DNA from 4 places in the Arthrobacter phoenicis genome. Region 1 is predicted to be linked to each of the others. Evidence: riboswitches for the same ligand, from Rfam matches in the RefSeq annotation. Region 1 holds a riboswitch; each other region holds the start of a gene.
The links. Region 1 has a riboswitch for thiamine pyrophosphate ahead of thiC (phosphomethylpyrimidine synthase ThiC). Riboswitches for the same ligand answer to the same signal wherever they lie in the genome.
Positions count from the first base shown of each region.

Region 1 (4,540 bases):
ACTGGGCGGCGATCTTGATCCCCTCGGCCATGGTCAGGTACGGGCTCCACAGGTTCGCCACCTGCTCCACGGTCATCCCGGCTTCCAGGATGTAGACCCCGGCGGCGGCGAGGTCACCGGCGTCCTTCGCGACGGCGGTGATTCCCACAATCCGCCCGGTGTCCGCGTCCGCGACGATCTTGATGAAGCCGCGGGTGTCCCTGTTCACCAGGGCCCGGGGCACGTACTCCAGGGGCAGGACCCGGCATTCGCACCGGATACCGGCCTCGTTGGCTTCCTTGTCGGTCATCCCGACCGCGGCCAGGGCCGGGCTGGTGAAGGTGACCCGGGGCAGGTGCCGGTAGTCGACCTCGCGGCCGGCGTTGTTGAAGGCGTTCTCCACCACCAGGGAGCCGTGGGATGCTGCGACGTAGACGAATTCGCGGTGTCCGGTCACGTCTCCGGCGGCCAATATCCTGGGATTGGTGCTGGCCAGCCGGCTGTTGACCAAGATCTCGCCGCCGTCCCCGGTTTTCACGCCGACCGCGGACAGGTTCAGGCCGTCCGTGACCGGGCGCCTTCCCGTGGCGACGAGCAGCCTGGCGGCCCGGAATTCCTCCTGGCCGCCGGAGGCGGCCGCGGTCGCAACGATCCCGCGGGTGGCCGGATCCGTACGTACGGAGGACACGGCCGCCCGGCGGACGACGCGGATGCCCTCGTCGGCGAAGACGCCCATCAGGGCGCGGGAGGCTTCGGGTTCCTCGGCCGAGGCCAGGCGGGAGCGGACCAGCATGGTGACCTTGGACCCGAGCCGGGCGAAGAGCTGGGCCTGTTCCAGGGCCACGTACCCGCCGCCGAGCACGAGCAGGGAGTCGGGGACCTCCTCGAGTTCCATCGCGGTGGTGGCGGTCAGGTAGTCCGTGTCTGCCAAACCCTCGATCGGGGGCGCCCACGGAGCCGACCCAGTGGCCACCAGATAGTGCGCGGCCCTTACGGACTCCCGCATCCCGTCCTGTCCGGTGATTTCCAGGACGGGATCGTCCTGGGTGCCGGTGAACACGGCATTGCCCTGGCGCAGCTCCCAGCCATAGTCCGCGATCAGGTCCACGTACTTATCCGAACGCATCGTCTCCACCAGGGAACGCTTCCCACCGATCAGCCCGGCCATGTCCACCGGCCCGGCTGAGGTGCTGATGCCGGGGAACCGGCCTGCTCCGTCCAGGGCAACTTGCCTGGCCTCTGCCGCGGCCAGGAGTGCCTTGGACGGCACGCAGCCGGTGTTCACGCACGTGCCGCCGACGGTGGAGCGCTCGATCATCAGGACGCGTTTGCCCAGGTTGGTCGCCCGGATCGCGGCCGCGAATGCTCCGCCGCCCGATCCGATGACGGCCAGATCAAAATCAGGTGTTGGTTCAGACATGGAATCCTCCAAAGTCGTACAGCAGCGACGTCCCGAAATACCCGTAACAGTGCCTCGTATATGGTTCTGCCCCAGTCTGCACCTTCCACCGAGGGGGAAGGTCAAGAGGCTGACTCCGCTCTCCCGGCCCGGGGCGCCACCCGCGGGTTCCTACCCCCTGTTGACCTTCCACTAAACTGGAAGGTCAAGGAGGAACCCCCCGGGGACGAGAGGTGCATGATGCTTATCGGCGAAACTGCCGCAGCCGCGGGCATGACGGCCAAGACCCTGCGGTTCTACGAGGACCGCGGCCTATTGCCGGCCGCCGACAGGGCACCGAACGGATACCGCGACTACGCCCAGGAAACAGTCAGCCGGCTGGAATTCATCCGCCGCGGCCGCACGGCCGGACTGACCCTTGCCCAGATCGGTGACATCCTCTCCGTCCGGGACATCGGCCAGGCCCCCTGCGTACACGTCCGGGATCTGCTGGCCAAACAGCTCCGCGACCTCGACGCCCGGATCGCAGAACTCACGGCACTGCGTGCAACCGTTGCCGAATTTCATGACGCCGCGGCCGCCGGGGACCCTGCAGCCTGCGACCCCGAACGCATCTGCAGCTACCTCTAAACCCGACCAGATCCCGACGCTCCTCCTGTGTGACTGCTAGTTCGGATTGGCGGTTTTTTCGCAGCTCGGTTTGGCGGTTTTAGCTAATTCCTATGACGAGGGTTGATGTCAGTTTCAGAAGTCGACTGCACGGAATAGCAGAAGGCGTCTGCACCATTCCCGGGTGCTGTGCGTTGGCCGGGCTGGCGGTTGACCGAGGAGCGCGTCAGCCCCGGCAGCTGCGAACAGGAGGCCTCAGCTGCCGGAGATATGTCATATCCCCATCGCTGGGAGGGCCTGCTTCCGAGGATGGAGGCCCTCCGGGGAACACCAGTCATCATCCAACCGGAACGGGCACGCCGGGGTGCTAGGGTTTTTTCATCCACACGGGTGCCCTAATGCAGGGGCTGAGATCGGGCTGATGCAGCCTGCGACCGTTGAACCTGTCCGGGTCATGCCGGCGAAGGAAGTAGGAAACCACTGATGAACGCCATGAATTCACATTCGCTCGCGTACGCCCGCGACCCGGAACACGGCATTAGCGTCCCTGTCACGGAGATCGCCTTGGAGGACTCTCCGAACGGGGTGAAGAATCCACCGTTCACGGTGTACCGGACGGCCGGGCCCGGCAGCGATCCGGTAATCGGCCTGGAGCCGTTCCGGTCCGAATGGATAGAATCCCGGGGCGACACCGAGCCCTACGGCGGACGGGAACGGAACCTGCTCGATGACGGCAAGTCCGCCGTGCGCCGGGGTGCCGCGTCCGCGGAATGGAAGGGCGCGCAGCCGGTGCCCCGCCGCGCCCTCAACGGCAAGACGGTCACCCAGATGCACTACGCCCGCCAGGGCGTGATCACGCAGGAGATGCGGTTCGTGGCAGTGCGGGAGAACTGCGACGTTGAACTGGTCCGCAGTGAGGTGGCGGCGGGCCGGGCCATCATTCCGAACAACATTAACCACCCTGAATCCGAGCCGATGATCATCGGCAAGGCGTTCCTGGTGAAGATCAACGCCAACATCGGCAACTCGGCCGTGACCAGCTCCATTGCCGAGGAAGTGGACAAACTGCAGTGGGCCGCCCAGTGGGGCGCAGACACGGTGATGGACCTCTCCACCGGCGATGACATCCACACCACCCGTGAATGGATCATCCGCAACTCCCCCGTCCCGATCGGCACGGTCCCGATCTATCAGGCGCTGGAGAAGGTCAACGGCGAGGCCAATGACCTGACCTGGGAGATCTACCGGGACACCGTGATCGAGCAGTGCGAGCAGGGCGTGGACTACATGACCGTCCACGCCGGCGTGCTGCTGCGCTACGTGCCGCTGACCGCAAACCGGGTGACCGGGATCGTCTCCCGCGGAGGGTCCATCATGGCCGGTTGGTGCCTGGCCCATCACCAGGAGAACTTCCTCTACACCCACTTCGATGAACTGTGCGAAATCTTCGCCAAGTACGACGTCGCCTTTTCCCTGGGCGACGGCCTGCGGCCGGGGGCGACCGCGGATGCCAACGACGCCGCACAGTTTGCCGAACTAGACACCCTGGCGGAGCTGACCAAGCGCGCCTGGAAGTACGACGTGCAGGTCATGGTCGAAGGCCCGGGCCACATCCCCTTCCACCTGGTCCGGGAAAACGTCGAACGCCAGCAGGAACTCTGCGACGGCGCCCCGTTCTATACCCTCGGCCCACTGGTGACCGACATTGCCCCCGGCTACGACCACATCACCTCGGCCATCGGCGCCACGGAGATCGCCCGCTACGGCACCGCGATGCTCTGCTACGTCACGCCCAAAGAACACCTCGGGTTGCCGAACAAAGATGACGTCAAAACCGGCGTGATCACCTACAAGATCGCCGCCCACGCCGCGGACCTCGCCAAAGGCCACCCGGGCGCCCACGAACGCGACGACGCCCTGTCCAAGGCACGGTTCGAGTTCCGCTGGCGCGATCAGTTCGCCCTTTCCCTGGACCCGGAAACGGCCGAATCCTTCCACGACGAGACCCTGCCCGCCGAACCGGCCAAGACCGCGCACTTCTGCTCCATGTGCGGTCCCAAGTTCTGTTCCATGCGGCTCTCCCAGGACATCCGCGACCAGTTCGGAGGCATGTCCGAACAGGAAGCCATCGCAGGAATGGAGGCCAAGTCCACCGAATTCCTCGAATCCGGCGGGAAGGTCTACCTGCCCGAACCGGTTCTGCCCAGGAGCTAGGAGCGGGTCCGGCCAGGGCCGGTCCTTCGTGGCCGGTCCTGGCCGGACCTGAACACCGCCGACTAAGAGGCCTGTTCGAAAGGGCCGTTGAAGCCCTCACCGCCGGGACCGGCCCCATCCAGCAACGACTGGCCGACGCGTACGTCTGGCTGACCGCCGACCGGACCCGGCCGCGCTCAATCCGCGTCCGCTTAATCGTGATGCTCCTCTACCTCACCTCACCCCCCAATCTCAAGCCTGCCTCGATCGTTCGACGTTCTCAGAAACGAAGGATTTCAAGAACGCCTTGAATCGAGAAAGGCGGCGCTTGCCGTGAGGCGCCGGAACAGCGCGCCGTTC
Region 1 covers NZ_JBDFMK010000003.1:90,599-95,138, reverse strand. Annotated here, with positions in the region: gene merA (mercury(II) reductase) at 1-1,399, opposite strand, end outside; gene ABC337_RS18145 (heavy metal-responsive transcriptional regulator) at 1,619-2,008, shown strand; TPP riboswitch at 2,364-2,473, shown strand; gene thiC (phosphomethylpyrimidine synthase ThiC) at 2,471-4,201, shown strand.

Region 2 (8,775 bases), on a different contig from region 1:
TCCCGCCGCTCTCCGGTTTCCTGGGCAAGTTGGGCCTGCTGCAGGCCGGCGTCCTGCTCGGCACCCCGCTGGCGTACGCGCTGGTGGCCGGCGGCGTCCTGACCAGCCTCCTGACCCTGCTGGCCATCGCCCGCGTCTGGAACCGTGCTTTCTGGCGCAAGCCCGAGGACGCCGAGCATCCGGACCCGGTGCTGCTCGCCGCCCCGGGCGGGGATTCCCAGGGAACCGGTGGTGCCGGGGCGTCCTCCGCACGACACACGGTGAGCCTGCTGCCGCGCACCATGGTCGGTTCCACCCTGGCGCTGGTCATCCTCGGCGTGGCCCTGACCGTGTTCGCCGGGCCGCTGTTCCGCCTCTCCGGTCAGTCCGCGGCCGAGATGCTGGACCGGTCCTCCTACATCCACGCGGTCCTCGGTGACGAGGTCACGGTTCCGGCCCCGCCGCAGCCCGTGGCCCAGGGAGGCGGCAAATGACCCGCAAACGGATCTCGCTGCGCCAGGAACTGCCGCTGCTGGTCTGGCTGGTGATTGTCTGGGGCGCCCTCTGGCAGGACTTCAGCGCCGGCAACCTGCTCTTCGGGGCGCTGATCGCGGTGCTCGTGGCCAGGCTGTTCTACCTGCCGCCGGTGGAACTGGGCGGCCGGTTCAACGTGCTGCGCGCCATTCCCTTCGGCGTGGTGTTCCTGGCCAAGGTGGTCGCGGCGAGCTTCCAGGTCCTCTACCTCGCCGTGGTCCGCGGGCCCCGGGTGATCAGTGCCGTCGTCGCCGTCCCGCTCCGCAGCCATTCGGACCTCCTGGTCACCGCCACCGGGCACGTCATCTCGCTGATCCCGGGATCCCTGGTAGTGGAGGTGGACCGGACCACGTCCACGCTCTACATCCACGGCATCAACGTCCGCGACGCCGACGACGCCGCCAAGCTCCGCAAGGACGTTCGGGACACCGAGGCCGGCCTGATCCGGATCATGGGCACCCCGGAGGAAGTTTCCGCCCTCAAACAGGAGGCAGCCGCATGATGCCGATCGTCCTGGCCGTGACCGCCGTCATCCTGTCCCTCGCGGCAGGCGGCGCCATCATCCGGATCGCCCGCGGGCCGTCCCTGCTGGACCGGGTCCTCGCCGCCGACGTGCTGCTGGCCATCCTGGGCGCGGCGCTGTGCATCGACATGGCCGTCAACCGGCACCTGAACAACCTGATGCTGCTGGTGGCGATCTCGATCATCGGCTTCGTCGGCTCGGTGACCGTGGCCCGCTTCGTGGCCGACCGGAGGAGGCATCCCCATGAATCATGAGACCTTTTCCGCAGACCCGGTGATCGACGCCGTGTCCGGAGTGTTCATGGTGGTGGGCGCGCTGATGTCCCTCGGCGCGGCGATCGGCCTGCTCCGCTTCCCGGACCTGATGAGCCGGATGCACGCCGCCACCAAGCCGCAGGTCCTGGGCCTGTTCCTGTTGCTGTGCGCCGTGGGCCTGCAGATGCGCACCTGGTGGGTGTGGCCGGTGCTGGTGGTCGCGTGGATCTTCCAGCTGCTGACCGTTCCGGTCTCCGCGCACATGGTGGGCCGTGCCGGCTATCGCACCAAGCATCTCCACCCGGAGCTGCTGAGCGCGGACGAGCTGGAAGCGGTGGTGCAGCAGGCCGCCGGGGAACGCGGCTTCAACGACGACGGGGAGCCCCGCCGGGACTGATGCCCGGGGGACTCCCCGTCGGAGTCTGGTGGTGCGGTGCGCCTAGACGATGTCCTGGGTCTTGGCGAAGCGGGTGATGGCCCGCTGCGTGCCGCGGTTGGCGAGGACCTGGATGACGGCGCTCACCGAGGCCGAGATCAGCGCGAAGGTCAGGGCCTGGCGCAGCGTGGTGGGGACGTCGTCGTCGTGGCCCTTCGGCGGCTTGTTGCCGGTGGTCTTCTCCCAGACGGTGTCCACGAGCTTGGTGCCGACGAGACCGGCGACCAGGCTGATGCCGGTGCCGAGCAGTTTGATGACAATGTTCATTTCGTGCTCCTTGCGGGTGGAAACAGGACTGCCCCTAGCCTACTGGCACACCGGTCCGGGGCGGACGCCCCTGTCCGCCGCGCGCCGCCCGGCCTACCGTCGGGCATGGACAGAGACCGGAGCGCACCCTGGGCGCCGTTCGTGGCGGTCGGCATCGTGCTGATCGGGCTCGGCCGGAAGGGGAGGCGGGCCCCGGCGGCGCGGGTGTAAACTGGCCCAGCCCACACGGGCGACATTCACAACGACAGGGGAGCGCCGCCGTCGGACCCTTCCGGAGGAATCCGGGAACCGTAGGTGGGCGCTGAGAGTGCGGACAGCCGCAGACCCTCGAACCTGATCCGGTTAGTACCGGCGCAAGGGAGTCGAGTTCTCAGGGTGTCCGGAACACGCGGCAGCGGCCGCCGTGGCCGGAACACCCTCCCCTCCTGTACCTCAGGAGGACGACATGACCGATATTTCCACCCCCCGCGCCACAGCAGCCGGCAAGAAGAGCTGGCGCGTGGTCGACATTGTCCTGGCGGCGCTGATCGCGATCGCCGGCGGCGTCATCTTTTGGGCCTGGGACCAGGGCGCCAACGTGGTGTCCGTCCCGCTCACCGCCGTCTACCCGCCCCTGACCGGCCTCTACGCCGGCGGCTGGATGATCCCCGCGGTCCTCGGCATGCTGGTGGTCCGCAAGCCCGGCGCCGCGCTGTTCTGCGAAGCCGTTGCCGCCACTGGCGAGCTGATCATGGGCTCCCAGTACGGCACCACCGTGCTGATCTCCGGCATCCTGCAGGGCCTCGGCGCGGAGCTGGTCTTCGCCGCGTTCCGCTACACCAAGTTCAACCTCCCGGTCTCCCTGCTCGCCGGCGCCGGCGCGGGCCTCTTCTGCGGCCTGAACGACTGCTTCCTGCCCTGGGGCTGGAACATCGCCTTCGAGGCCGGGGACAAGGCCGCCTACATCGTCTTCTGCGCCATCTCCGGTGCCGTGATCGCCGGCGGCCTGGCCTGGATCGCCACCCGCGGCCTGGCCCGGACCGGGGTGCTGGCCTCCTTCGCCTCCCGCAAGGCGGCCACCGAACCCGTCTTCTCCTGACACCCCGCGCATGAACGCCGACGACGTCCGCCCCGCCGCGGTCACCGCCCGCGGCTGGGGCTGGCGGCACGCCGGACGGTCCCGCCCCGCCATCAGCGGACTGGACCTGGACATCAGCCCGGGCGAACGCGTCCTGCTGCTGGGTCCCTCCGGCGCCGGTAAGTCGACCCTTCTGCACGCCCTCGCCGGGGTCCTCGGCGAGGGCGGCGGCGCGGACGCGGATGCCGACGACGCCGACGAGGCCGGCAGCCTGCTGATCGACGGTGCCCCGCCCCGGGACCGGCGCGGACGCGCCGGGCTGGTGCAGCAGGACCCGGAGACCCAGGTGGTGCTCTCCCGCGTGGGCGACGACGTCGCGTTCGGGGCGGAGAACCTCGCCGTCCCGCCCGCGGAGATCTGGGCGAGGGTGGGGGAGGCGCTCGACGACGTCGGGCTCGGGTCCCTGCCCCTGGGGCACCCGACCTCGGCCCTCTCCGGCGGGCAGAAGCAGCGGCTGGCCCTGGCCGGCATCCTCGCCATGCGGCCCGGGCTGCTGCTGCTGGACGAACCCACCGCCAACCTTGACCCCGCCGGCGTGCTGGAGGTCCGCGACGCTGTGGGCCGCTGCCTGGACCGGACCGGCGCCACCCTGGTGGTGGTCGAACACCGGGTTTCCGTGTGGAAGGACCTGGTGGACCGGATCGTGGTGCTCCAGCCCGGCACCGCGGGCGAATCCGCGGTGCTGCTGGACGGGCCGCCGGACCGGGTCCTGGCCGAGGCGCGGGAGATGCTGATCGCCGCCGGAGTCTGGGTCCCGGGCCACGTGCCCGCCACCCGTGCCCGGAGCGCCGGCGTAACCGGGCAGGGTCCGGAGCCTGGCCTCCAGGCCGGCCGCCTGCTGCTGGCCGCAGAGTCCCTGGCCGTGTCCCGCGACCGTCCCCGCCGCGGCGGCCTCCGGACCCGTTTCCGGCCGGTGCCGCCCGTGCCGGTGCAGGAGGGCATCGCCGCGCAGGTCCGCGCCGGACGCGCGCTCACCATCACCGGGCCCAACGGCGCCGGGAAATCGACCTTCGCCCTGACCCTCGCCGGGCTGCTGGCCCCGGTGGCCGGGACCGTGTCCGCCACCACCGACCTCAGCGCCGGCGCGGGCATCGACCCCTACGTCTGGAAGGCACAGCAGCTGATCCCGCGGATCGGCACGGTCTTCCAGGAACCCGAACACCAGTTCGTGACCGGCCGGGTGCTGGACGAACTGACCTTCGGGCCGCGGCAGCTCGGCCGCGGCGCGGACCGGGTGGACGAACTGCTGGAGCGGCTGCGGCTGCGGCACCTGGTGGACGCCAACCCGTACACCCTCTCCGGCGGCGAGAAACGGCGCCTGTCCGTGGCCACCGTGCTGGCCGCCCACCCGCAAGTCCTGGTCCTGGACGAACCCACGTTCGGCCAGGATGCCAACACCTGGGCCGAGCTGGCCTCCTTCCTCTCCGAACTCCTGGACGCTGGCACCGCCGTCGTCTCCGTCACTCACGACGCCGAATTCAGTGACGTCCTCGGCGGCGACGAACTCAAGCTCCAGGGGGCGGCGGCATGAGGGAAGCCCTGACCCTGGAGGGAAACCGCGCCCTGCTGGCCCGCGCCAACCCGCTGGCCAAGTTCTCCGGCGTCGTCCTGATCACCGTGGCGCTGGCCCTGTCCATCGACTGGGTCTCCGCGTCCGTGGCCCTGGTCTTCGAGGTGCTGCTGTTCCCACTGGCCGGGCTCACCCCCACCCTGCTCTGGCGCCGCGGCTGGCCCTTGATCCTGGCCGCCGCCCTGGGCGGCTGGAGCACAGCCATCCTCGCCCCGGACCGGGGCCGGATCCTGGTCGACGTGGGGCTCTGGTCCATCAGCGAGGGCTCGCTGCAGCTGGGCCTGGGCTTCCTGCTGCGCGGCCTGGCGATCGCGCTGCCGGCCGTCTTGCTGATGAGCTGCACCGACCCCACTGACCTGGCCGACGCCCTCGCGCAGCAGGCCCGGCTGCCGCACCGGTTTGTGCTGGGCACGCTGGCCGCGATGCGGCTGGTGGGACTCATGGCGGAGGAATGGCAGACCATCGGGATGGCCAGGCGGGCCCGCGGCGTGGGCTCGCACGGCAGCCCGGCGCAGCGCGCCAGGGCCATGCTGGGGCAGAGCTTCGGGCTGCTGGTCCAGGCGGTTCGGCGGGCGTCGCGGCTGGCGGTGACCATGGAGGCGCGCGGCTTCGGCGGGGCCCGGCGGACCTGGGCCCGGCAGGCGCGCTTCACCGGGCTGGACGTGTGGGTAGTTCTGGGCGGAATGGTGATCGCGGGGTCGGCGGTAGCCGCCGCCGTCGCCGCCGGGACCTGGAACATGGTGTTCCTCGGGCAGCAGTGACGTTGGAGGGTTATCGCACCATCCGACTAGGGGTGTGACGTTACGCGCTTTGAAGCGCTTCCGGAGGCGGCCGGTAGCTCAGCTGTGATATTTCTTGGGTATGACGCTTCCCACTGCAGAACACCTCGGCACGGTCCTCAAGGACGCACGCGGCGAAAAGGGCTGGACCCAGGGCAAGCTTGCCGCCGAGCTCGGCACCAGCCAGAGCGCCGTCGCCCGGATGGAACAGGGCAAGCAGAACCTGAGCCTGAAGATGATCCAGCGCCTGGAATCCATCTTCGGCCGCTCCATCGTCAAGGTGGGCCGGCCCCAGATGACCCACCTGCGCGTGGAGGGCGGACACACCCTCTCCGGCGCCGTCGACGTCAACAGCAGTAAGAACGCCGGCGTCGCCCTGCTCTGCGCCAGCCTGATCAACCGCGGCACCACGGTGCTGCGCCGGCTGGCCCGGATCGAGGAGGTCAACCGGATCGTCGAGGTGCTCACCAGCATCGGCGTCGAATGCACCTGGCTGAACGCCACCGACCTGCAAATCCGCCGCCCCGCCGTCCTGGACCTCGACGGCATGGACGTCGACGCCGCCCGCCGCACCCGCAGCGTCATCATGCTGCTGGGCCCGCTGCTGGACGAGTCCGCCGAGTACCGGCTCCCCTACGCCGGCGGCTGCGACCTGGGCACCCGGACCGTGGAACCGCACATGCAGGCGCTGCGCCAGTTCGGCCTCAGCGTGGAGGCCACCTCCGGCTTCTACACCGTCCAGGCACCGCCCGCCGACGCCGAGAACCGCTCCTTCGTCCTCAGCGAGCGGGGCGACACGGTCACCGAGAACGCCATCATGGCCGCAGCCCACCGCCGCGGCACCACCATCATCCGCAACGCCAGCCCCAACTACATGGTCCAGGACCTCTGCTTCTACCTGCAGCGTCTGGGCGTGGAGATCGACGGCGTCGGGACCACCACGCTGAAGATCGTCGGCCGGCCCGCGGTGGACGTGGACATCGAATACTTCCCCTCCGAGGACCCGATCGAGGCGATGAGCCTGATCACGGCCGGCATCGTGACCAACTCCGAGGTCACCATCCGCCGCGTGCCGATCGAGTTCATGGAAATCGAACTGGCCACCCTCGAGCAGATGGGCCAGCGGCTGGAGGTCTCCGCCGAATACGTGGCGCGCAACGGACGGACCCGGCTGGTGGACGTCACCACCCGGCCCTCCGAGCTGAAGGCACCCGAGGACAAGATCCACCCCATGCCGTTCCCGGGCTTGAACATCGACAACCTGCCGTTCTTCGCCGTGATCGCCGCCAACGCGCAGGGCCAGACCATGATCCACGACTGGGTCTACGAGAACCGCGCCATCTACCTGACCGAGCTGAACCGGCTCGGCGCACAGGTGCAGCTGCTGGACCCGCATCGGATCTACGTCAACGGCCCGACTAAGTGGCGCGCCGCCGAGGTGGGCTGCCCGCCGGCCCTTCGCCCTGCCGCCTGCCTGCTGCTGGCCATGCTGGCCGCCCGGGGCGTATCCGAGCTGCGCAACATCTACGTGATCGAGCGCGGGTACGAGGATCTGGCCGAGCGGCTGAACACCATCGGCGCGAAGATCGAGTACTTCCAGGACTAAGCGGCCCCGGCGCACAATGGGTTATGCGCACCTTCGGCGTCGAAGAGGAACTGCTGATCGTGGACCCCGTCACCGGGCTTCCGCTGGCGCTCGCAGACGCCATGCTGCGCGGGCTCATCCGGGACCCGGACACGGGCGACGGCCATTCCGGCTTCAGTTTCGAGCTCAAGCTCGAACAGATCGAGACCCAGACGTTGCCCTGCCGGGAGCATGACGCCCTGCTGCGGCAGATTCGCCGGGCCCGCCGGACCGCCGACGAGGCCGCCCGGGTCCACGGCGCCCGGGTGGCGGCGCTGGCTACCTCGCCGCTGGCCGCCCCCACCCACACCACCCCCAAACTGCGCTACGCCACGATGCAGCGGCGGTTCGGCCTCACCGTCCAGGAACAGCTCACCTGCGGGCTGCACGTCCACGCCGCCATCGACTCGCCCGAGGAGGGGGTGGCGGTGCTGGACCGGATCCGGGACAAGCTGGCGGTGCTGATCGCCCTGAGCGCCAACTCCCCGTACTGGAACGGGATGGAAACCGGGTTCGAGAGCTACCGCACCCAGGCCTGGAATCGCTGGCCCGCTGCCGGTCCGGCGATGGTCTTCGGCAGCCACGCGGCCTACCGCAGGGTGGTGTCGCGGCTGCTGGAAAGCGGCGTGCTTTTCGACGAGGGGATGGTGTACTTCGACGCGCGGCTGGCCCGGAACCATCCCACCGTGGAGATCCGGGTGGCGGACGTGTGCCTGCGCGCGGAGGACGCGGCGCTGCTGGCGGTGCTGGTGCGGGCGCTGGTGGAGACCGCCTCGCGCGAGTGGTACGACGGCGTGGACCCGGCGCCGGTGCCAACAGTGCTCCTTCGGATGGCGGCCTGGCAGGCGAGCAACTGCGGGCTGTCCTCCGAGCTGCTGGACTTCGGCACCTTCCGGCCCCGCCCCGCGGCCGACGTGGTGAACGCCCTGGTGGACTACCTCGCCCCCGTCCTGGCGGACCAGGGCGAGCTCGGCCTGGCGCGCGCCGGGGTGGCCAGAATCCTGGCGGAGGGCACCGGGGCGGAGCTGCAGCGCCGCGCCGGCCTCGGCGCCGTCGTCGGCCAGGCGGTGCGGACCACGGTCGGCAGGGACTCGCCCGACGCCGGCACCGCTACCGGGCCGCTGCCGGCGCTGGCACCCGTCCGCCGGTTCTAGGCCGCGCGTTCCACGCCTCTGAGGATTACTGGATTCGCGCCAGGGCCTGGCCCAGGTCCCGGATCAGGTCCTCCGGGTCCTCCAGTCCCACGGAGAGCCGCACCACGCCGTCGCTCAACCCGATAGCCGCCCGCCCCTCCGGGCCCATGGCCCGGTGCGTGGTGGTGGCCGGGTGCGTGATCAGCGACTTCGAGTCGCCCAGGTTGTTGGAGATGTCGACGATCCGCAGCCCGTCAAGCAGCTCGAAGGCGGCGTCCTTGGCGGACCTGCCGGCCGGGGGAGCCAGTTCGAAGGTCAGCACCGTCCCGCCGGACTTCATCTGCCTGGCGGCCAGCTCGTGCTGCGGGTGGGAGGCCAGGAGCGGGTACTTCACCCAGGTCACTGCCTGCTGCTCCTCGAGCCACTCGGCCAGCCGCAGCGCCGAGGCGGAGGCGTGGTTGACCCGCAGCGACATGGTTTCCAGGCCCTTGGTCAGCACCCAGGCGTTGAAGGCGGACAGCGCCGGTCCGGTGTGGCGCATCAGCTGCCGGACCGGGCC
Region 2 covers NZ_JBDFMK010000001.1:1,950,833-1,959,607, forward strand. Annotated here, with positions in the region: gene ABC337_RS09070 (Na+/H+ antiporter subunit D) at 1-473, shown strand, start outside; gene ABC337_RS09075 (Na+/H+ antiporter subunit E) at 470-1,015, shown strand; gene ABC337_RS09080 (MrpF/PhaF family protein) at 1,012-1,290, shown strand; gene mnhG (monovalent cation/H(+) antiporter subunit G) at 1,280-1,687, shown strand; gene ABC337_RS09090 (DUF4235 domain-containing protein) at 1,730-1,993, opposite strand; TPP riboswitch at 2,230-2,371, shown strand; gene ABC337_RS09095 (ECF transporter S component) at 2,439-3,071, shown strand; gene ABC337_RS09100 (ABC transporter ATP-binding protein) at 3,082-4,641, shown strand; gene ABC337_RS09105 (energy-coupling factor transporter transmembrane component T family protein) at 4,638-5,441, shown strand; gene ABC337_RS09110 (UDP-N-acetylglucosamine 1-carboxyvinyltransferase) at 5,542-7,065, shown strand; gene ABC337_RS09115 (glutamate--cysteine ligase 2) at 7,089-8,237, shown strand; gene ABC337_RS09120 (O-succinylhomoserine sulfhydrylase) at 8,263-8,775, opposite strand, start outside.
Region 2: linked by a shared signal. The riboswitch ahead of ABC337_RS09095 (ECF transporter S component) and the one ahead of thiC (phosphomethylpyrimidine synthase ThiC) in region 1 are both predicted to bind thiamine pyrophosphate.

Region 3 (8,775 bases), on a different contig from region 1:
CGCCTGGTTCTGGTCCACGCAGACGAATTTGCGGCCCAGCTTTGAGGCCACGGCACCGAGCGTCCCGGACCCGGCGAAGAAGTCCAGGCACCAGTCCCCGGGCCGGCTGGAGGCTGCCACCACGCGGCGGATCAGCCCCTCGGGCTTCTGGGTCGGGTACCCGGTCTTCTCCCGGCCTGTGGGGGAGACGATGGTGTGCCACCAGACGTCGGTGGGCAGCTTGCCGAGCTCCCGCTTGGCCGGCGTGACCAGGCCCGGCGCCATGTACGGCTCCCGGTCCACCTCGGCGCTGTCGAAGTGGTACTTCGCCGGGTTCTTGACGTACACGAGGATGTTGTCGTGCTTGGTGGGCCAGCGGAACTTCGCGCGGGCGCCGTAGTCGTAGGCCCAGATGATCTCGTTGAGGAAGCACTCGCGGCCGAAGATCGCGTCCAGCATCACCTTGGCGTAGTGCACCTCGCGGTAATCCAGGTGCAGGTAGAGCGTGCCGTCATCCGCCAGCAGCCGCCACGCCTCCACCAGCCGCGGTTCCAGGAAGGACCAGTAGTCGCTGAAGGCGTCGTCGTAGCTGTGCAGGGCGCCCTTGATCGTGTCGTAGGAGCGGCCCTTGAAACCCACCCGGTCGCCCACGCCGTCGGCGTTGAGCACCATCTTCGTTTCCTGGCGCTTCTGGACCCGCCCGGTATTGAACGGCGGGTCCACGTAGATGAGGGTGAAGGCGCCGTCCGGCAGCGTCTGGAGGTACTCCGCGTTGTCCGCGTGTACCACCAGGTTGCTGCCGTCCGGCGCCCAGACGGAATCAGGCATGGTGGAAATTAGGCCTCGGCGCTGCGCGTCGCGGTACCGCCCTGGGCCTCGCCGGAAACCACTTCGCCGTTGTGACGGCGGGTCCGGGTGCGGCGGCGGGCACGGGTGGCCCGGTCAACCTCGGTGGCGGACGTCGCGGCAGCGGCGCGCCCGGTGGCCTCCACGGGCGCTGCGGTCGTCTCCTGCTCGGGTGCGGTCCGACGACGGCGTGAGCCCTCGCGGGTGCCTTCGCGCGAACCCTCACGCGAACCGGAGCGGGAACCGGAACGGCCACCTTCGCGGCCGCCTTCGGACGAACCGGCCCGCGAACCCTCGCGGTTGCCGGAGCGTCCGCCCTCACGGGAGCCGGAGCGTCCGCCGTCGCGGGAGCCGGAGCGTCCGCCGTCGCGGGAGCCGGTGCCTGCGCTGCTGCGCGTGTTCTTCTTGCCGGTCTCGCCCAGGTCCTCGAGTTCCTCGGCGTCCACGCCGGCCAGGACGCGCTTGTCGCGCGGCAAACGGCCCTTGGTGCCCTCGGGGATATCCAGGTCCTCGAACAGGTGCGGGGAGGAGGAGTAGGTTTCGATGGGTTCCGGAACGCTCAGGCCGAGTGCCTTGTTGATCAGGCCCCAGCGCGGCATGTCGTCCCAGTCCACGAAGGTCACGGCGGTGCCCTTGTTGCCGGCGCGGCCGGTGCGGCCCACGCGGTGCAGGTAGATCTTCTCGTCCTCGACGCACTGGTAGTTGATCACGTGCGTGACGTCGTCGACGTCGATGCCGCGGGCGGCGACGTCGGTGGCGACGAGGACGTCCACCTTGTTGTTGCGGAAGGCGCGCAGCGCCTGTTCGCGGGCGCCCTGGCCGAGGTCACCGTGGATGGCGGCGGCCGCGAACCCGCGGTCCACGAGTTCCTCGGCGACCTTAGCGGCGGTGCGCTTGGTCTTGGTGAAGATGATGGTCCGGCCGCGGCCGCGGGCCTGCAGGATGCGGGCCACCACCTCGACCTTGTCCATGCTGTGGGCGCGGTAGATCAGCTGGCGGATGTCCCGCTTGGTGAGGCCCTCGTCCTCGGGGTCCGCGGCGCGGATGTGGGTGGGCTGGCTCATGTAGCGGCGGGCCATGGCGATGACCGGGCCGGGCATGGTGGCGGAGAACAGCAGGGTCTGGCGCACGGCCGGGGTGGCGGCGATCAGCGTCTCGACATCCGGCAGGAAGCCCAGGTCCAGCATCTCGTCGGCCTCGTCGAGGATGACCATCTTGACGTTCTTGAGCACCAGGTGCTTCTGCTTGAACAAGTCGATGAGGCGTCCGGGGGTGCCGACGACGACCTCCACGCCCTTCTGCAGCGCATCGACCTGCGGCTCGTACGCGCGGCCGCCGTAGATGGTGGCGATCCGGGCGTTGCGCTTGCGGGCGGCGTTCTGCAGGTCGTTGGCGACCTGGACGGCGAGCTCGCGGGTGGGGACGATCACGAGGGCCTGCGGGGCACCCGGTGTCGGGAGGGCGTCGTAGCCGGCGTCGTCGCGGCCGATGACCCGCTGCAGCGCGGGGATGCCGAAGCCGAGGGTCTTGCCGGTACCGGTCTTGGCCTGGCCGATGATGTCGTGGCCGCCCAGGGCCACCGGCAGCGTCATGGCCTGGATGGGGAACGGGTGGGTGATCCCGGCGTCGGCCAGGGACTCGACGATGTCGGCGCGGACGTTGAAGTCGGCGAACGTTTTTTCCGGAAGGGCGTGGGGCGCCTCGTCGGAGCTGATGGTTTCTTCCGGTTCGATCGATTCCGTGCCGGATTCGTCGGTCAGAAGCTGATGCGTGTGCAATTCACTCACGGGGAGTTTCCTTATTCATTTGGGTTGCGCTGCCTGCTCGACGGGGCGGCGGAGGGCCGTTCCGGAGCACGCTCGTTAGGCGCAAGCAAGTCCAGTGGAGCCGATCGCGGGCTATCTAGATGCTGGCACTGGGACCAGCGGGTGTGTCTCAAGATCGCGTAGGGGCGGGCTTGTTGATTCGAAAATACGAGGAAATCAACGACCGGGCATCCATTACTACCCTTCCAGTCTAGCCGTTCGGCCTCTGCGTCCCCGACGGCGCGGCCGTTGCGGCGCGGTGCGGCCTTAGCCGACCAGCTCCAGCCGCACCTCGCGGGCGGCGATGTCGGCCGAGACGACGCGCACCCGGACCAGGCTGCCCGACTCCATCTCACCCGGGCAGCGGGCGGTTACGGCCGGCTCCGCGATCTGCACGATCCCGGACGGACCGTTTCCGTTGCCGTTGGCTTTTGTCCCGTTCCCGTTCCCAGTACCCTTCCCGGTGGTGCCCTGGGCTGCGCCGGCGCCGTTGCCGGGACCCGTGCCGTTACCGTTGGCGGGCTTCGACCCGGAGATGACGACGGCGTCGAACTCCTGGCCGACGTGGTTGACCAGCAGCGCCGCCTCGACCGTGTCCAGCGACATCCGCTCCAGCTTTCCGGCGAGCTGGTCCGAGGCGGCCATGATCGCGGGCAGGGACGGCAGCGCCTCCCGGGCCCAGGCCGGAACCTCGCCGTCATTCGAGAGCGCCTCGCAGATGACCAGGACGAACCGGTCGATCAGGCGCCGCAGCGGGGCGGTGGAGTGCGCGTAGGACGCGCCGATGGCGGATTGGATGGCGTCGTCCGGGACGCTGCCATCGAAGGGGGTGTACCCGGCGCCGCGGAACAACATCCCGGCCGAGTGCAGGATCGCCAGCTGCTTGGGATCCGTGGGGTCCAGGGTGCGCAGGTATTCCCCGTAGCTGGTCTCCCCGTCCCACGGCTTGCCCAGCGCTCCGGTCTGCCGGCGGAAGTGGCGCAGGGAGCGTTCGTCCGGCGCGGGCATGGTCCGCAGGATGCCCACCTTGCCCTCGAGCATCAGGCCCGCGGCGGCCATTCCGGTCATCAGCGAGATCTGCGCGTTCCAGTCCTCCACCGGCAGCGGGGGAGCCGCGACGATCCGGTAGCCGCCGTCGGGGAGCTGTTCGATTTCCTGGTCCGGCATGTTCAGGCTCGCTCCGCCGCGCTGCCGTTCGAGCTCCACCCGCTTGCCGCCGACCTCTTTCAGCAGTTCCAGGACGGGGGCCGCCGTGCCGGCGTCGAGGTCCGCCTGCACCCCGGCGTAACTGAGCTTGGCGCGGCTGATGACCCGGGCGCGGCGCATCAGGACCGAGGACACCTCGGCGGCGGCGTCGAGTTCGAACTCCCAGACGAAGGCCGCGCAGAGCTGGCCGGCGAGGAGGCTGCCGGCGGCCTCGCTGATGACCTCGGGGTGGAGCGGAATGCGGCCCTCGGGCGTGTAGAACGTCTGCCCGCGGCGGCGCGTCTCGGCGTCGAGCGGGCCGCCGGGGGCCACGAAGGAGGGGACATCGGCGATCGCGTAGAAGACCTTGTATCCGTCCCCGGAGCGATCAATGAACAGTGCCTGGTCCAGATCCGTGGACGACGCCGGGTCGATCGTCACGAACTCCACGTGCGTCAGGTCCAGGCCGGGGAGTTCGTGCCCGGCCACCGCCGCCTCGGCGTCGCGCAGCGCCTCTTCGGGGAACGGCCCGGGCAGTTCCAGGAGGGTGCGCAGGGCCTTCAGCGCCTTGGCTAGCTGGTTTTGCTGCTGGCGGACGCTCGGCGTCAGGCGATGGTGAGACACGAAAGTCAGGGTAGCCCGAAATCCGCCGCTAGTCTTGAACGATGAGCACTCCGACGCCGGATTCCGCCCGCGATCACCGCTTTCTCACGGACCTGCTCGGCGTGATGGCCTACAGCGAACTCTCCGCCTTTGAACGGCTTTCCTCCGACGCCCGCTATGCGCCCACCCTCCGGGACCGGGCCGTGCTGGGCCGGCTGGCGGTGCGGGAGTTCGAGCACTACGAGTTGGTGTGCGCCCGGCTGCAGGACATGGGCGAGGACGTGGAGGGCGCCATGGTGCCGTTCCAGCGCTCGGTTGACCACTTCCATGAGCGGACGCGGCCGGCCGACTGGTTCGAGTCGCTAATGAAGGCGTACGTCATCGACACCGTCTCCGCCGACTTCTACCGCTCCCTGATTCCGCGGCTGGATCCCGCCACCGCGGCACTGGTGGAGCAGGTCCAGGCCTCCGAAGAGGCCACCGGGGTGCTGCGCGAACGGCTCAAGCAGGCCCTGGCCGACGATCCACGGCTGGCCTCCCGGCTGGCGCTGTGGGCACGGCGGCTCCTCGGCGAGGCGCTGACCCAGGCGCAGCGGGTCGCGGCCGACCATGCCTTCCTTGGCGTCCAGGGTTCGGAAGCAGCGGGCAACGGGGCAACGGGCAACGGCGCTGCAGGCAACGGCGTCGCGGCGGGCACGGATCCGGTCCGGGCGTTGCTGACCTCGCTGGCCACGGCGCACTCACGCCGGATGACCCTCTTGGGCCTCGCCGGGTAGAGAGCCTGCACCCGCCCGGCGCCCGAAGTACCCGGCCGCGTTTACGCCCGGGCGTCGAGGGCGGCGAGCAGGGCCTGTGCCGCAGCAGCGGGGTCGTCGGCCTCGGTGATCGCCCGGACCACCACGATCCGCCGGGCCCCGGCGTCGAGGACCTGCTCCACGTTGGTCAGGTCGATGCCGCCGATTGCGAACCACGGCACGACGCCGGCCACCTTGCCGCCGTCGCCCGCGGCCTCGGCGCGCTCGATCGCGTCGGCGGCGTAGCGGACCAGGTCCAGGCCGACGGCGGCACGGCCGGGCTTGGTGGGGGTGGCCCAGACGGGGCCCACGCAGAAGTAGTCCAGCCCGCTCCGGCCCGGCGCGGCGGCGATGGCGGCGTCGACCTGCTCCGGGGTGTGGGTGGACAGGCCGATCACGGTGTCCTTGCCGAGGAAGTCACGGGCCGCACCGAACGGAATGTCCTTCTGCCCGATGTGGAACACCGGGGCGCCGGCCAGCGAGGCCAGGTCCGCCCGGTCGTTGACCGCCCACAGCCGGCCGTGGCGCGCTGCGACCGTGTGCAGGACCTCCAGGAGTTCGAGTTCCTCCGCGGCTTCGATGGTCTTGTCCCGGAGCTGGATGATGTCCACGCCCCCGGTAAACGCGGCATCGACAAAGGTTTCAAAGTCTCCACGGTCCTTGCGGGCATCGGTGCAGAGGTACAAACGGGCGGTGCTGTGGACGTCCTGGCTCATGCCCCAAGCGTAGTTCCTCTAAACTGGGCGCATACCGCGGGAGCCCCGCACGCCGTCGACGGCGCAGGGCTGAGAGGGCGTCAGAGCCGACCGCTTGACCTGATCCGGCTAGTACCGGCGTAGGGAAGGAACCCATGAACACCACCCCCGGCCCTGGGACCGCCGTAGACGCGGTCGACGCCGTCGTGATTGGCGGGGGCGTGATCGGCCACGGCATCGCGTGGGAACTCCGACGCTCCGGGCGGACCGTGGCGCTGGTCGACGACGCCCCCGGGGACGGGGCCAGCTGGGCCGCCGCCGGCATGCTGGCCCCCGTCAGCGAACTCCACTACCAGGAGGAGGGGCTCCTGCCGCTGATGCTGGAGTCCTCCCGGCTCTGGCCCGCCTTCGCCGGCCGCCTCGCCGACGGCGGTGACGGGGGAGCCGGCACCGGCTACCTGACGACGCCGACCCTCGCCGTGGGGGCGGACGCCGCGGACCGGCAGGCGCTCGCGGACCTGCGCGCCCTCCAATTGGCCTCGGGACTGTCCGTCGAACCCCTCACCGTGCGGGAGGCCCGCCGCCGCGAACCGCTGCTCAGCCCGGCGATCTCCTGCGCCTTCGAGATCCCCGCCGACCACCAGGTGGACCCGCGCCGGCTGATCACCCGGATCAGAGCCCTGCTGGCCGCCGACACCGGATTCCGGGCCGTCCCGCACCGCGCCGAGGGCCTGATTCAGGCGGACGGCCGGGTTGCCGGCGTCCGGCTCAGCGGGGGAGGGGAGGTCCGGGCGGCCGAGACCATCGTGGCCAACGGCCTGGGCGCCGCCGCCCTGCAGGACCTCCCGGCCGGGCTCACCCTGCCGCTGCGTCCGGTCCATGGCGACATTCTCCGGCTCCGGGTGCCCGAGCGGCTGCGTCCCCTGCTGAGTTCCACCGTCCGCGGGCTGGTCCGGGGTATCCCGGTCTACATCGTTCCGCGCGGGGACGGCACCGTGGTGGTTGGCGCCACCCAGCGCGAGGACCAGGCTTATGACCGGGCGGTCTCCGCCGGCGGGGTCTACCAGCTGCTGCGCGACGCCCAGCAGCTGGTCCCGGCCGTCGCCGAGCTGGAACTCGTCGAGGCCACGGCCAGGGCCCGCCCCGGCACCCCGGACAACGCCCCGCTGCTGGGACGGGTCCGTGCCCCCGGCGGCGGCCACGTCCCGGGCCTGGTGATTGCCACCGGCTTCTTCCGGCACGGGGTGCTGCTGACCCCGGCCGCCGCCGCCATCTGCCGGGAGCTGCTGGACGGCACCCCGGACCCGCGCTGGGACGGGTTCCTCCCGGACCGCTTCGACCGCCCGCACGCCGACGCTGAGCGCAGCCAGTCGACCAGCCAGGCGACCACCCGGGCGCCCAGCCGTACCAATGCTCTCCACCCCGCGACCCACAGGACAACAGCATGAACATCACCCTCAACGGGAAGCCGCACGCGCTCCCGGACAACGCCACGGTCGGCGCCCTCGTCAGCGGCGTCACCGGACGGCCCCTGGCGGATAACGGCCAGGCCACGGACGGACGCAAACTCGGCGTCGCCGTCGCACGCAACGCCGAGGTCGTGCCCCGCAGCCGGTGGCACGCGACAGAACTCATCGAGGGCGACGACGTCGAACTCGTCACCGCGGTACAGGGAGGATGAACGGCATGAACGAAGCAGACAGCGCACAGGAGCCCGCCGTGAAGGCCGCGGCGCACCGCGACCCGGTGACCTTCGACGGCGTGGAGCTGGGCTCCCGGCTGATCATGGGCACCGGCGGCGCGCCCAGCCTCGATGGCCTGGGCGCGGCACTGGAAGCCTCCGGCACGGAGCTGACCACCGTGGCGATGCGCCGCTACTCCCCGGCGGAGAGCGGATCGCTGTTTCAGCTGCTGGCCGACCGCAACATCCGGGTGCTGCCCAACACCGCAGGGTGCTTCACCGCCCGCGACGCGGTGCTCACCGCCGAACTGGCCCGCGAGGCGCTGGAGACGGACTGGGTGAAACTCGAAGTGATCGCCGACGAGCAGACGCTGCTTCCGGACGCCCTGGAACTGGCCGACGCCACCGAGCAGCTGGTGGCGCGCGGGTTCAAGGTCTTCGCCTACACGAACGACGATCCGGTCCTGGCGCTGCGCCTGGAGCACCTCGGCGCCACCGCAGTCATGCCGTTGGGCGCGCCGATCGGCACGGGCCTGGGCATCCTGAACCCGCACAACATCGAACTGATCGTCTCCCGGGCCTCGGTGCCCGTGGTCCTCGACGCCGGCATCGGCACGGCCTCGGATGCGGCGCTGGCCATGGAGCTGGGCTGTGACGCCGTGCTGCTGGCCACCGCGGTGACCCGGGCGCAGAACCCGGTGCTGATGGGGGAGGCGTTCAAACACGCCGTCGCCGCGGGCCGCCTGGCCCGGCTGGCCGGCCGCATCCCGCGCCGCGAGCACGCGCTGGCATCCTCCGGCATGGAAGGCCGCGCCGAGTTCCTCTAGGGACGGGCGACGAGCCGGACGGGGGAGCGGGGTAGCCTAGGCGCATGCAGATGCGCCTTGAAGTGATCCAGGTTCCGGTGGCCGACGTCGACGCGGCCAAGGAGTTCTATTCCGAACGGCTGGGGTTCGTGCTGGACCACGACGTCGAACACATCCCGGGAATGCGGGTGGTCCAGCTGACGCCGCCCGGCTCCGCGGCGTCGATCGTGATTGGAACGGGCATGACCGGCATGAAGCCCGGCAGCCTGGAGGGGCTGCAACTGGTCACGCCGGACCTGGCCGCGACGCGCGCGGAGCTGGTGGGCCGCGGGGCGGAGGTCAGCGAAATCGAGGATATGGGCGGCGTCCTGTTCGCCCACG
Region 3 covers NZ_JBDFMK010000001.1:2,810,793-2,819,567, forward strand. Annotated here, with positions in the region: gene ABC337_RS13265 (DNA-methyltransferase) at 1-807, opposite strand, end outside; gene ABC337_RS13270 (DEAD/DEAH box helicase) at 816-2,612, opposite strand; gene ABC337_RS13275 (RNB domain-containing ribonuclease) at 2,898-4,439, opposite strand; gene ABC337_RS13280 (ferritin-like fold-containing protein) at 4,481-5,194, shown strand; gene thiE (thiamine phosphate synthase) at 5,236-5,928, opposite strand; TPP riboswitch at 5,955-6,072, shown strand; gene thiO (glycine oxidase ThiO) at 6,063-7,355, shown strand; gene thiS (sulfur carrier protein ThiS) at 7,352-7,588, shown strand; gene ABC337_RS13300 (thiazole synthase) at 7,594-8,415, shown strand; gene ABC337_RS13305 (VOC family protein) at 8,460-8,775, shown strand, end outside.
Region 3: linked by a shared signal. The riboswitch ahead of thiO (glycine oxidase ThiO) and the one ahead of thiC (phosphomethylpyrimidine synthase ThiC) in region 1 are both predicted to bind thiamine pyrophosphate.

Region 4 (8,775 bases), on a different contig from region 1:
GCGCCCACGGCTCGGGCTTCATGACCATGCCGGCGCCGCCGCCGTACGGGGTGTCGTCGACGGTGCGGTGCCGGTCGGTGGTGAAATCCCGGAGGTCGTGGACGATGAACTTCAGCAGTCCGTCCTGCCGGGCCTTCCCGATCAGGGACAGCTCCAGCGGGGCGAGGTACTCGGGGAAAATACTGACGACGTCGATCCGCATCTTAGGCGCGATCCCCGTCTGCACCCTCGGCGGCGCTCTCGGCGGCGGAGTCGCCGTCGTCGGGGGTCGCGGCGGTGTCCGTGTTGACCTCGAATAGGCCCGCCGGCGGGGTGACGAGCACGTACTTTTCGGCGACGTTGACCTCGGGGACGATCTGCTCCACGAACGGGATCAGGATTTCCTTGCCGGCGCGGTCCTTGACCACGAGCAGGTCCTGGACGGGCATGGTGTGCAGCGCGGAGACCGTGCCCACCACCTCGTCACCCACCCGGACGTCCAGGCCGATGAGTTCGTGCTCGTACCAGCCCTCGTCGTCGTCCTCGTCGAGTTCCTCGGTTTCGATGAAGAGCTTGGCGCCGCGCAGGGCCTCCGCGTCGTTGCGGGTCTCCACCTCCTCGAATGCCAGCAGCAGGATGTCCTTGTTCCAGCGGGCGCTCTCGACCGTGAGCGGCCCGGCGGACGCGGGCTCCACGACGAACTGGGTGCCCGGGACGAACCGGTCACCGGGGGCGTCGGTCAGCACCTGGACGGTGACCTTGCCGCGGATGCCGTGGGGTTTGCCGATTCGTGCCACCTGAAGCTGCATGCTGTCCTCTTGTTCGGGGATGGGAAGGATGGGTCGTTGTGGGGGCGCAGTGTGCGCAAAACAGTCCGGCCCCTCCACCAATGCTGGTGGAGGGGCCGGACAGAGATCAAGCGTGTGCTGGCTGCGCTACCGGCGGCGGTCGGTGTCGACGACGTCGACCCGCACCGGCTCACCGTCTGCCAGCGCCGCGACCACAGTGCGCAGTGCGCGTGCGGTCCGGCCCTGGCGGCCAATCACCCGGCCAAGGTCGTCCTGGTGAACGCGCACCTCAAGGGTGTCCCCCCGGCGGTTGTTCTTGGCACTGACCTTGACGTCCTCGGGGCTGTCTACAATCCCGCGGACCAGGTGTTCGAGCGCGTCTGCCAGCAAGTTACTCAGCCTCGGTGGTCTCTGCTTCGGCGTCGGCCGGGGCCTCGGCTGCGTCGTCCTTCTTGGCCTTCTTGGTGATGGCTTCCGGAATGATGACGGAACCCTTCTCCGGGGCTACGAAGCCTTCCTTGGCAGCTTTGGTCTTCAAGGTGCCTTCCTGGCCGGGCAGACCCTTGAACTTCTGCCAGTCACCGGTGATCTTCAGGATCGCGGCAACCTGCTCGGACGGCTGAGCGCCGACGCCGAGCCAGTACTGGGCGCGGTCCGAGTCGACCTCCATGTACGAGGGCTCTTCGGTCGGGTGGTACTTGCCGATCTCCTCGATGGCACGGCCGTCACGCTTGGAGCGTGAGTCCATGACGACGATGCGGTAGTACGGGGCGCGCATCTTGCCGAAGCGCTTAAGGCGAATCTTAACGGCCACTTTTGTGGTCACTCCTGTTTCTGAAACGGGGTCGAACCCGGCGTTCTGCACCCGTGGGGCGGGCCATACTAGGGGGTTCTAAAAGGACAAGATCCAGACGCGGAGAGAGGGGCCACGCAGATCAAGTACCTGATCATTGTGCCAGATCACCGCGCCGATTTCGACTTGACACCCGCGGCGGGCCGCCGCGGGTGGCGCCGTCGTCGGGCTCAGGCTGTCCAAACGTACAGTTCGGTGCGGGCTGCGGGGTCGACGGCGGAGGCGAGCTCCGCGATCCGGCGGGTGTGGCCCAGGGCCTCGGCGGCACCGAAGGGCATGTCCTCCTCGGCCGCCCACTGCCCGGCGACATCGGCCAAGACGCTCTCGCCCTCGTCGGTCTCGTAGCTGAGCAGCTCGGCGAGGGTTCGGACCATGGCGGCGGGCACGCCGAGCAGTGCGTCGCTGGAGACGTCGACCATCGCGAGTTCATAGTCGGCGCCGGCGGCGTGGACGGCGGTGCCGGCGAGGTCGCCCAGCCGTTCGATCTCGTAGTCGCTGATGCCTTCGATCCGGACGGCGTCCGGACCGGCGGGGGCGCCCCCGGCGAGTGCGGCGGCCCGCTTGAGCGCGGCGTCATGGGTGGCGACGAAGACTTCGGTAAATCCCACGGGGCTCATCCTTGGATTTCGGGCGGCGCGGGGGCCGCGGCGTGTGGCGTGCTCCCAGCCTATCGGCTGGCGGCCCGGAGGCCGGTCAGCGGACGGCGACCCGGATCCGGTTGCGCCAGGGGTCATCGAACCGGAGCTCGGCGCCGGTGTGGTGGGACGCGACGCCGGCGACCTTCAACCGGTCTGCGAGGGCGCCGACGTCATCCCCGGAGGGCACCTCGATCAGCACCTCGCCCAGGCCCAGCGTGTCGCGCCGGGGGCCGGCGCCGCGGCTGTTCCAGACGTTCATGGCCATGTGGTGGTGGTACCCGCCCGCCGAGACGAAGAGGGCCTGGCCGTGCCAGCCTGCGGTCTTTTCGAAGCCCAGGGTCCCGACGTAGAAGTCGTGCGCCGACTGCACGTCGCCGACCTGGAGGTGCACGTGCCCGACGCCGGCGCCGGTTTCGCGCTGGCCGGCGAGCGACGCCTCGGTCAGGTGCTGCTCCAGGTAGCGCTGCGGCGGCAGGGCCAGGCTGTCCATGACAACATTCGCCCCGTCCCACGACCATTCGTCGCGCGGCCGGTCCCAGTACAGCTCGATCCCGTTACCCTCCGGGTCGCTGAAGTAGAAGGCCTCGCTGACCAGATGGTCCGCGCTGCCGGTGAAGAACCGGGGATCGTACTGGGCGGCGGTGGCGACGGTGGCGGCCAGCGCCGCCTGGTCCTCGAACAGGAGGGCGGTGTGGAAGAGCCCGGCCTCGCCCCGGGAGGGGAGGTTCAGTCCCGGGGCCGGGGCGATGTGCACCAGCGGCGTGCGGCCGCGTCCGAGGTAGAGGCCGCCGTCCTGCTCGGCCACCACCTCCAGGCCGAGGGCGCGCTGGTAGTAGTCGGTCATCATTGCCAGGTCGCCGACCTTGAGCATCACGGTGCCCATCGAGAGGTCGGCCGGCAAGAGATCCTGGGTGGCGGCGCTGGTGGTCATTGCATCACTCCGGTGTTGGGGGGGTTTGCCGTCATTCGGCGGCTCTCACCAGATAAAATTACTTGAAGCTTCAATTTATTCCGCGGATGCCGCGCCGATGACGTCCCCGCGGAGGATGACGGCGCGCAGGTTCCGCAACGCGGAGAGATCCCGCCGCGGGTCAGCGGCGCAGGCCAGGACGTCGGCGGGGGCACCCTCGGCGATTCCGGCGGCGCCCAGCCAGGCCCGGGAGGACCAGGCGCCGGCGTCAAGGGCAGCGGCCGGGCCCAGTCCGGCCGCCTGCAGCGCCTCCAGTTCGTCGACGATCCGCCCGTGGGCAATGACGCTCCCGGCGTCGGTGCCCGCGTAGATGGCCACCCCGGCCTCATAGGCCTCGAGGACCCGCTCGGCCCGGCGTTCCCAGAGCGCGCGCATGTGGGCGGCGTAGCGCGGGAACTTGGGCTCGGCCTGCGCGGCGATGTCCGGGAAGGTGGCGATGTTGATCAGGGTGGGGACAATCGGCACGCCCTGGTCGACGAAACGCGGAAGATGGCGGGGCAGCAGCCCGGTCGCGTGTTCAATGCAGTCAATGCCTGCGTCGAGCATGTCATCGAGGGTGTCCTCGGCGAAGCAGTGCGCGGTGACCCGGGCGCCCTCGTCGTGCGCGGCGCTGACGGCGTCCCTGACGGTGCGGGCGGGGAAGCTTGCGGCAAGGTCCCCGGCGTCGCGGTCGATCCAGTCCCCCACGAGCTTGACCCAGCCGTCCCCCGCCCGCGCCTGCTTCCGGACCTCCTCGACCAGGTCACCGGGTTCAACCTCGACGGCGAGGCCGCGCAGGTAGCGACGGCTCCGGGCGATGTGCCGGCCCGCACGGATGATCCGGGGCAGGTCCCGCCGCTGCTGGATCCAGCGCGTGTCATGCACCGCCCCGGCGTCGCGGACCAGCAGGGTCCCGGCGTCACGGTCCGTGCGCGCCTGCGCTTCGGCGACGCCGGCGTCGACGTCACCGCCGGGCCCGAGCCCGATGTGGCAGTGGGCGTCGACCAATCCCGGGATTACCCACCCGTCGATGACTTGGTCCGGGGCCGCCTCCGGACGGTCGAAGGTCAGCACCCCGTCCACAGACCACAGGCCGCGCCGCTCCCGGTTCACGGAGGTGAGGACGGGCCCGGTGAATTCGATGATGCCGCTCATGAGTCCCAGCCTAATCGCGGGAGACGGAACCTTGGAGCCGCGATCGGGGCCCTGTGATAGCTTCGTCTACGACCACACGGGAGCCCTTGCAGGGGCTGAGATCGGGCTGAGGCAGCCTGCGACCGTTGAACCTGTCCGGGTAATGCCGGCGAAGGAAGTGAGTAACCCTTGAGCACCACAAATTCCCAGCACAGCCCTGCCCTCGCGTCGCACACGCTGGCCTACATCGAAGGCGACGGCCTGCGGGTCCCGGTGACCGACATCGCCCTGGAACCCTCCCCCGGCGGCACCCCGAATCCCCCGTTCCGGGCCTACCGCACGGCGGGGCCGGGCAGCGACCCGGTGGCGGGCCTGCCGCCCCTTCGGGCCGACTGGATTGCCGGACGCGGGGACACCGAGCCCTACTCGGGACGGGAACGCAGCCTCCTCGACGACGGCAAGTCCGCGGTCCGCCGCGGGGCCGCCTCGGCGGAGTGGCGCAACGCTCCCCCGGCACCGCGCCGGGCCCTCCCCGGCCGGACCGTCACCCAGATGCATTACGCGCGGCAGGGCGTAGCGACCCCCGAGATGCGTTTCGTCGCCCTGCGCGAGAACTGCGACGTCGAACTGGTCCGCAGCGAACTCGCCGCCGGCCGGGCCATCATCCCGGCGAATATCAACCACCCCGAGTCCGAACCGATGATCATCGGAAAGGCCTTCCTGGTGAAGATCAACGCCAATATCGGTAACTCGGCGGTCACCAGCTCCATCGAGGAGGAGGTGGACAAGCTCCAGTGGGCCACCCAGTGGGGCGCCGACACCGTCATGGATCTCTCCACCGGCGACGACATCCACACCACCCGCGAGTGGATCATCCGCAACTCCCCGGTCCCGATCGGCACCGTCCCGATCTACCAGGCCCTGGAGAAGGTCAACGGCGAGGCGAACGCGCTAACCTGGGAAATCTTCCGGGACACCGTGATCGAGCAGTGCGAGCAGGGCGTGGACTACATGACCATCCACGCAGGGGTGCCGCTCCGGTATGTGCCGTTGACCGCCAACCGGGTCACCGGGATCGTGTCCCGCGGCGGCTCCATCATGGCCGGCTGGTGCCTGGCACACCACCGGGAGAACTTCCTGTACACCCACTTCGACGAGCTCCGCGACATCTTCGCCCGCTACGACGTCGCCTTTTCCCTCGGTGACGGGCTGCGGCCGGGATCGACGGCGGACGCCAACGACGCCGCTCAGTTCGCCGAACTGGACACCCTTGCCGAGCTCACGCAGCGGGCCTGGGAATTCGACGTCCAGGTGATGGTGGAGGGCCCTGGCCATGTCCCGTTCCATCTTGTCCGGGAAAACGTCGAACGCCAGCAGGAGCTGTGCAAGGGGGCGCCGTTCTACACCCTGGGACCGCTGGTGACCGACATCGCGCCCGGCTACGACCACATCACCTCCGCCATCGGCGCCACCGAGATCGCCCGGTACGGGACGGCCATGCTCTGCTACGTCACACCCAAGGAACACCTGGGCCTGCCGAACCGGGACGACGTGAAGACCGGCGTGATCACCTACAAGATCGCCGCCCACGCCGCTGACCTTGCGAAGGGCCACCCCGGCGCGCACGAGCGGGACGACGCCCTGTCCAAGGCCCGCTTCCAGTTCCGCTGGCGGGACCAGTTCGCCCTGTCCCTGGACCCGGTCACCGCCGAGGCCTTCCACGACGAGACGCTGCCCGCCGAGCCGGCCAAGACGGCGCACTTCTGTTCCATGTGCGGGCCGAAGTTCTGCTCGATGCGGATCAGCCAGGACATCCGGAATGAGTTTGGTTCCGCCGAGGCGCAGGCGGCCCGGGCCGACGCGGGCATGCGGGAGAAGAGCGAGGAGTTCCTCGCCTCCGGCGGCAAGGTCTACCTGCCGGATCCGGGTGTGGGGGCTGGCCGGGACTAGGGGGCCCGGGACTAGAAGGCGCGAGGTTAGGAGGCGCGGGCGTGCCGGCTGCGGACGACGTCGGCGATGAAGGAGCGGATCGCCCGGTCCCCCTCCGGTGAGTCCTGCGGCCGGTGCCCGCCCGGGGCGGTTCGGTGCCGGGCGCCGGTCTCCACCAGGTAGCCGGCGATCTCCTCATACAGCGGTTCCCAGCCGCCGGTGAGGACCAGGGTGGGGACGCCCGGGACAATGTGCAGCGGAGCCTCCCAAGCCGGGGCCTGCAGCCGGAGCCGCCGCGCCTCCCGGGCGTTGTCCGCCGCGACTTCCCCGGCGGCCCCGTGCAGCGGGGCGTGCGCGGCGAAGACGCGGCGGACGAATTCGCGGTGGAAGTCCTCGTCGCCCAGGCTGTGCCGGACGTCGAAGAGCGGTTCCATCAGGGCCCGGTGCGCGGCGGTGGCCGGCAGTTCCGCCGTCAGGGAGAGGCAGGCCGGTTCCACCAGCGTGAGGGACTGGACCCGGTCGGGCCGTTCGACGGCGGCCATCATCGCGGCGATGGCACCCTGGGAGTGGGCGACGACGTGGCCACCGGCGGCCCCGCGGCCGTCGTCGGCCAGGGCGCCCAGGACGATCCCGGCGTCCGCCGCGAAGTCGGTTTCCATCGGCTCGGCCGCCGGGTCGAAGCCGTGCCTGCGGAGGAAGAGCGCGTCATAGGCCAGCGCCATGCCGTGCTGTTTCGGCCACGCCGCGGCACCAAAACTGCCGGCCCCGTGGACGAAAACTACGCGCTCCTTGAACATGCTCCAAGCCTATTCCACGGGTCCGTCAACGGGGCCGCGACATACGCCGCGGCCCGCCGCGGAGTGTCGCTACTTGCTGCCGCCGAGGAACTTGTCGAAGCCCTTGGGCAGGTTCAGCTGGGAGGGGTCGAAGTCGCCCTGCTGGCCGAAGGAGGCGCCGGTGGGGACAGCCTTGGCGCCGGCGGCGCGCCGTGCCTCCGCGTCCTTGAGCTCCTGCGCGGCCTTGGCCGGGTTGCCGGAGCGGGCCTTCTTCTTCGGCGCGGGCTTGTTGCCCTTGCGGGCCCCGCCGCCCATCCCCGGCATCCCGGGCATCCCCGGAATGCCGCCGCCGGAGGCCATCTTCTTCATCATCTTCTGCGCCTGGGCGAACCGTTCCAGCAGGCCGTTGACCTCGGAGACGTGCACGCCGGAGCCGCGGGCGATGCGGGCCCGGCGGGAACCGTTGATGATCTTCGGCGCGACCCGCTCGTGCGGGGTCATGGATCGGACGATCGCCTCGACCCGGTCGATTTCGCGCTCGTCGAACTGCTCGAGCTGCTGCCGGATGTTCTGCGCACCGGGCATCATCATGAGCATCTTCTTCATCGAGCCCATGTTGCGGATCTGCTGCATCTGGGCGAGGAAGTCCTCGAGGGTGAAGTCTTCCTGGTCGGCGAACTTCTTCGCCATCCGGGCTGCTTCGTCCTTATCCCAGGACTTCTCGGCCTGCTCGATCAGGGTAAGCACGTCGCCCATGTCGAGGATGCGGGAGGCCATCCGGTCCGGGTGGAAGAGCTCGAAGTCGTCCAGGCCTTCGCCGGTGGAGGCGAACATGACCGGCTTGCCGGTGACCGACGCGACCGAGAGCGCGGCACCGCCGCGGGCGTCGCCGTCGAGCTTGGAGAGCACGATGCCGGTGAAGTTGACGCCCTCGTCGAAGGCCATGGCGGTGTTGACCGCGTCCTGGCCGATCATCGAGTCGATGACGAACAGGACCTCGTTCGGGACGATGGCCCGGCGGATCTGGCGCGCCTGTTCCATCATGTCCGCGTCCACGCCGAGGCGGCCGGCGGTGTCCACGATCACGACGTCGTGCAGGGTGCGCTTGGCTTCCTCGACGCCGGCGCGGGCGACGGCGACCGGGTCGCCGGCCGGGTGGTCCAGTTCGGTGGAGGTGGCGCCGGGGTGCGGGGCGAACACGGGCACGCCGGCGCGCTGGCCGACGACCTGGAGCTGGGTGACGGCGTTGGGGCGCTGCAGGTCACAGGCCACCAGCATGGGGCTGTGGCCCTGGGACTTCAGGTGCTTGGAGAGCTTGCCGGCGAGGGTGGTCTTACCGGCACCCTGGAGGCCGGCGAGCATGATGATGGTGGGGCCGGTCTTGGCCAGCCGGATCCGGCGGGTCTCGCCGCCGAGGATCTCGACGAGTTCCTCGTTGACGATCTTCACGATCTGCTGGCTGGGGTTCAACGCACCGGAGACCTCGGCGCCGAGAGCACGTTCGCGCACGCGGGAGGTGAATTCGCGGACCACCGGCACGGCGACGTCGGCGTCAAGCAGGGCACGGCGGATCTCCCGGACCGTGGCGTCGACGTCGGCCTCGGTCAGGCGGCCCTTGCCGCGAAGGTTCTTGAAGGTTGCTGTCAACCGGTCAGAGAGTGAATTGAACACGCGCCGTGCACTTCTTTCAGTGGATCTGCAGCTGGCGGCCGGAACGGCGCGCCAGTGT
Region 4 covers NZ_JBDFMK010000001.1:3,188,408-3,197,182, reverse strand. Annotated here, with positions in the region: gene trmD (tRNA (guanosine(37)-N1)-methyltransferase TrmD) at 1-202, opposite strand, end outside; gene rimM (ribosome maturation factor RimM) at 204-788, opposite strand; gene ABC337_RS14980 (RNA-binding protein) at 915-1,157, opposite strand; gene rpsP (30S ribosomal protein S16) at 1,159-1,581, opposite strand; gene ABC337_RS14970 (hypothetical protein) at 1,791-2,228, opposite strand; gene ABC337_RS14965 (VOC family protein) at 2,314-3,189, opposite strand; gene ABC337_RS14960 (amidohydrolase family protein) at 3,265-4,362, opposite strand; TPP riboswitch at 4,429-4,536, shown strand; gene thiC (phosphomethylpyrimidine synthase ThiC) at 4,531-6,291, shown strand; gene ABC337_RS14950 (alpha/beta fold hydrolase) at 6,318-7,067, opposite strand; gene ffh (signal recognition particle protein) at 7,137-8,717, opposite strand.
Region 4: linked by a shared signal. The riboswitch ahead of thiC (phosphomethylpyrimidine synthase ThiC) and the one ahead of thiC (phosphomethylpyrimidine synthase ThiC) in region 1 are both predicted to bind thiamine pyrophosphate.